2 regions of the Tenggerimyces flavus genome follow, and region 1 is predicted to be linked to the other one. Evidence: riboswitches for the same ligand, from Rfam matches in the RefSeq annotation. Region 1 holds a riboswitch; the other holds the start of a gene.

The links. Region 1 has a riboswitch for S-adenosylmethionine ahead of JOD67_RS05660 (aminotransferase class V-fold PLP-dependent enzyme). Riboswitches for the same ligand answer to the same signal wherever they lie in the genome.
Region 2: linked by a shared signal. The riboswitch ahead of thrC (threonine synthase) and the one ahead of JOD67_RS05660 (aminotransferase class V-fold PLP-dependent enzyme) in region 1 are both predicted to bind S-adenosylmethionine.

The regions. Positions count from the first base shown of each region.
Region 1 covers NZ_JAFBCM010000001.1:1,191,576-1,194,047, forward strand. The annotation lists gene JOD67_RS05660 (aminotransferase class V-fold PLP-dependent enzyme) at 1-1,130, opposite strand, end outside; SAM riboswitch class IV at 1,167-1,279, opposite strand; gene JOD67_RS05665 (sensor histidine kinase) at 1,448-2,472, shown strand, end outside.
Region 2 covers NZ_JAFBCM010000001.1:2,005,832-2,008,303, forward strand. The annotation lists gene JOD67_RS09260 (DUF2178 domain-containing protein) at 1-16, shown strand, start outside; gene JOD67_RS09265 (serine hydrolase domain-containing protein) at 49-1,197, shown strand; SAM riboswitch class I at 1,239-1,384, shown strand; gene thrC (threonine synthase) at 1,399-2,472, shown strand, end outside.

The DNA.
Region 1 (2,472 bases):
AACTTGCCGTCGCGTACGCCGATGCCGTGCTCGGCCGACAGATAGGCGGCGACGAACCCGGGGTGGTAGCCGTCCACGGAGAACGCCACCACACCGATCGAGTCCGGGCTGTCCCGCCAGATCTGGTGCACCTTTATATGGTCCAGCAGCGCAAGCCTGTCGAGCAGTCGATCCCGCAATGCGGACTCGTGTTCTTCGAGCGCCCCCTCTTCCAGGTCCGCGATGGCCGTGCAGGCGCGGGCGAGCGCGACGGCGCCGAGCACGTTCGGCGTCCCGCCCTCGTGCCGCTGCGGTGCGTCGGCCCACTGGGTGCTTGCGACGGTGACCTCGCGGACGGCGCCGCCGCCGGCGAGGTACGCGGGCGCCTCGTCCAGCCAGTCGCGGCGGCCGACGAGCACGCCGGCTCCGTGCGGGGCGTACAGCTTGTGCCCGGAGAACGCGACGTAGTCGACGCCGGTCTCCTCGAGGTCGATGCGGCGGTGCGGGGCCAGCTGGGCGGCGTCGAGGACGACGCGGGCGCCGGCGGCGTGGGCGATCTCGACGATCTGCTGGAGCGGGAGGAGCTCGCCGGTGACGTTCGAGGCTCCGGTGACCGCGACCAGGCTGGCCTTGCGGGCGTGCAACTCGGCTCGCAGCGCGATCAGCGTGGCGTTCTGGGTGGTGCCGGCGAGGACGCAGCGGTGGTTGACGCGCTGCCAGGGCAGCAGGTTCGCGTGGTGCTCGATGTCGAGGAAGACCACGCCGTCGTCGTTCGGCAGGCAGGTCGCGAGCAGGTTGAGCGCGTCGGTGGTGTTGCGGGTGAAGACGACGACATCGTCCTCGCGGGCGTTCAGGAACTCGGCGACCGTGGTGCGCGCGCTCTCGTACAGCCGGGTGCTGACCTGGCTCGCGTAGCCGGCGCCGCGGTGGACTGACGCGTAGTAGGGGAGGACCTCGTTCAGGTGCTCGGCCACGGACTTGAGGCTCGGCGCGCTGGCGGCGTAGTCGAGGTTGACGTACCGGCGCCACTCGCCGGTGACGAGCGGAACGCTGAGGTCGCCGCCGACGACGGGCAACAGCGGCTGGGCAGTGGTGGCGGCGCTGGTCGCGGTGGCCGGACAGGTCTCGGGCCGGGTGTCCAGGGCAGTCATCTCTCGAGTGGACCTTTCGGATCGGGGACCCGGAAGGTCCCGCGCTTGCCGTAACGGGTTCGGTACGACCTGGTCTTCACCCGGGGCACCCCACCGCGGAGGAGGGTTGCCGGCCAGCAAGCCGGGGCTATGCGCTGGCACTCATGACCACTCACGACGATAAGGGCAGCCATCCCATCGCCGTCGAGATATCTCACATCCCAAGACCACGTCTCACCATCCGGACACCCACTCGGTCGCTACTCCACCGGGCGTACCCGCGTGATCGACCGCCGGTCGATGTCAGAGACGGGCGCCGTGGCTTAGCGTTCGATGCCATGCGGACCGAATCGTGGCGGCGATGGCGCGAGGCCCATCCCACCCTCACGTCCGCGCTGCTCGTCGGCGGCATCGCCCTGGTCCAAGTCCTGGTCTCCACCTTCGCCCATCGCGGCCAGCCGCAACGGGTCGAGCCCGACTGGTTCGCGTACGTGCTGCTCGCCGCCGGCCCGGCGATGCTCTGGTGGCGCCACCGGTTCCCCGCCCTCGTCGTCATCGGCGCCGCGAAGGTCACGCTCATCTACATGCTGATCGGCTACCCGTACGGCCCGATCATCCTGAGCCCGATCGTCGCCGCCTTCTTCGCGATCGCGAACGGTCGGCGGCTCGCCGCCTGGGGCTCGGCGTTCGGCCTGCTCATCCTGCACTTCGCGGGCAGCCGCCTCCTGCACACGCCCGGCGGGCCGTCGCTGTTCCCCACCGCCATGCTCACGGCCGGCTGGATGGCGGCCATCCTCGGGGCCGCCGAGCTGCTGCAGCTGCGGACCAAATGGGTCACCGCACACCTGCGCGCCCGCCAGGCCGAGGCCGACACGAAGGTCTCCGACGAACGTCTTCGCATCGCGCGCGAGCTCCACGACGTGGTCGCGCACAACATCTCGCTGATCAACGTCCAGGCCGGCGTCGCGCTGCACCTCATCGACACCCAACCGCAGCAGGCCCGCACCGCCCTGACCGCGATCAAGCAAGCCAGCAAGGAAGCCCTGGTCGAGCTCCGTTCCGTGCTCGGCGTACTCCGTCAGGTCGACGAGCCCGAGCCCACCCAGCCGGCGCCCAGCCTGCAGCGGCTCGACCAGCTCGTCGCCCGTACTCGCCAAGCCGGGCTCGACGTCTCGGTCGACAGCGACGGAGAGAACGGTGCCCTCCCCCTGGGCGTCGACGTCGCCGCGTACCGGATCGTTCAAGAGGCGTTGACGAACGTCGTACGCCACGCCCACGCCACCCACGCGAAGGTCAAGCTCGACCACCAGCCCGGCAAGCTGGTCGTCAGCGTCGACGACAACGGTCGCGGTGCGGCGTCGAC
Region 2 (2,472 bases), 810 kb from region 1:
CAGCCGGCGTAGCTGACAGCAACTTCCCACTAGGAAAGGCGATTCCCTATGTATGCCTGGCTGCGGCATGCCCGCATCCTGCTCCTCGTCCTCACTCTCGGTGTCGTCGGTGCGGCGACGTACGCGACACCCGCTGCCGCGAAGACCGCGCCAGCGTTGGAGAAAGTCGTCGCCGCCGGCTTCCCCGGCGCGGTCGCCGTGGACCGAGTGGGCCGCGACGTCGAGATCTCGGCAGCGGGCGTCGCTGACGTACGTACGGGCCGCAAGGCCAAGGCGGGCGACCGGTTCCGGATCGGCAGCGTCACCAAGCCGATGGTCTCGACCGTCGTTCTCCAGCTCGTGGCGGAGCGTCAAGTCTCTCTTGACGCCCGGGTCGCGAAGCTGCTCCCGGGCGTCGGCCTGGACGAGCGCATCACCGTGCGGCACCTGCTGCAGCAGACGAGCGGGTTCCACACCGACACGTACGTCTTCCAGCCGCCGCGATCCATCGACGCCAACCGGTACCGCCACTTCACGCCGCGCGAGCTCGTCAAGATCGCATTGACGAACCCCGCCCCGCGCGCCACGCCCGGCACGAAGTGGGAGTACTCCAACACCAACTACGTTCTGGCCGGCATGGTCGTCGAACGGGTCACCGGCAACCGCGTCGAGAGGGAGCTGGAGCGCCGCATCTTCCGCCCGCTTCGCCTGAAGGACACATCGTTCCCGCGCGCCAGCACGTTCATCCACGGCCGGCACCTGCGCGGCTACCTCCAGGACGAGACCGGCAAGGCCACGCTCGACTACACCGACTACAACATGAGCTGGGCCTGGTCCGCCGGCGCGGTGGTCTCGACGGTCGCCGACGAGACCGCGTTCCTGCGCGGGCTGTTCACCGGCAAGCTGCTCCCGAAGTCGCTGCTCGCGAAGATGATGGACGACGGCAAGTTCGGGTACGGGCTCGGCCTGTATGCGATGCCGGCGCCGTGCGTGCCCGGCGGGCTGGTCTGGGGTCACAACGGCCAGGTCTTCGGTTACCAGAGCGCGGTGTTCAGCACGCCGGACGGCAAGCGTCAGATCGCCGTCGGCGCGAACGCCTGGATCCTCAACGAGGAGGGCGGCGGGCTGCACCCGATCGTCGACCAGACCGCCGCTGGGTCGTTCTGCCCGAATAGCGGACAGTCGTCTCGAATGATGAGCAAGTTGCTCGCGCGCTGACCAGGCTCCGTTAGTCTCTCGATAACAACTGAATACCGAGCAACTCATCCAGAGGGGCAGAGGGACCGGCCCAGTGAAGCCCCGGCAACCGGCCAGCCGCCGACGTGTATGTCTCGTCTTCGAGGCCCGCGGCGGACACGGTGCCAAATCCGGCCCGCCCGCACCAGCGGCGTGGGAAAGATGAGAGGGAAGGCCTCTGAGATGACCTCGACACTGACCACCCACGGCACCGCCACGACGCCCGCCGAGCACACGCCGCGCGAGGGTGCGTTCGGCAACGCGACCGAGCTTCGATGTCGCGAGTGTGGCAGCACGATCCCGCTGGGCGCCCACTACGCGTGCCTGGAGTGCTTCGGCCCGCTGGAGGTGGCGTACGAGTACCCCGCCATCACCCGCGAGCAGATCGAGGCGGGACCACGCAACATCTGGCGGTACGCGGCGCTGCTGCCCGTGCCCGCCGACGTGGCGTCGTTCCCGAACACCGAACCAGGACTGACCCGGCTCGTCCGCGCGGGCAACCTCGCGGCCGAGCTGGGTCTTTCCACGCTCTGGGTGAAGGACGACTCCGGCAACCCCACGCACTCGTTCAAGGACCGCGTCGTCGCCGTCGCGCTGACCGCCGCGCGCGAGCTCGGGTTCCAGGTGCTCGCGTGCCCGTCGACCGGCAACCTCGCGAACGCCGTCGCCGCCGCGGCCGCGCGGGCCGGCATCCGCAGCGTGGTGCTCGTTCCGCAGGACCTCGAGCAGCAGAAGATCATCACCACTGCCGTGTACGGCGGCACGCTGGTCGCGGTCGAGGGCACCTACGACGACGTCAACCGGCTCGCGAGCGAGATCGCCGGCGAAGAGGAGGGTTGGGCGTTCGTGAACGTGAACGTCCGTCCCTACTACGCCGAGGGCTCGAAGACGCTCGCGTACGAGATCGCCGAACAGCTCGGCTGGCGGCTGCCCGACCAGATCGTCGTCCCGGTCGCGTCCGGCGCCCAACTCGTGAAGATCGACAAGGGCATCCGCGAGCTGATCGACCTCGGCCTGGTCGAGGACAAGCCGGTCAAGATCTACGGCGCGCAGGCGACCGGCTGCGCTCCCGTGGCCACCGCGTTCAAGGAAGGGCATGACGTGGTGGCGCCCGTTCGCCCAGCCACGTTGGCGAAATCGCTCGCGATCGGCAACCCGGCGGACGGTCCGTACGTGCTCGACGTTTGCCGTCGTACGGGCGGCACGGTCGAGGACGTGACCGACGAGCAGGTCGTGGACGGCATCGCGCTGCTCGCT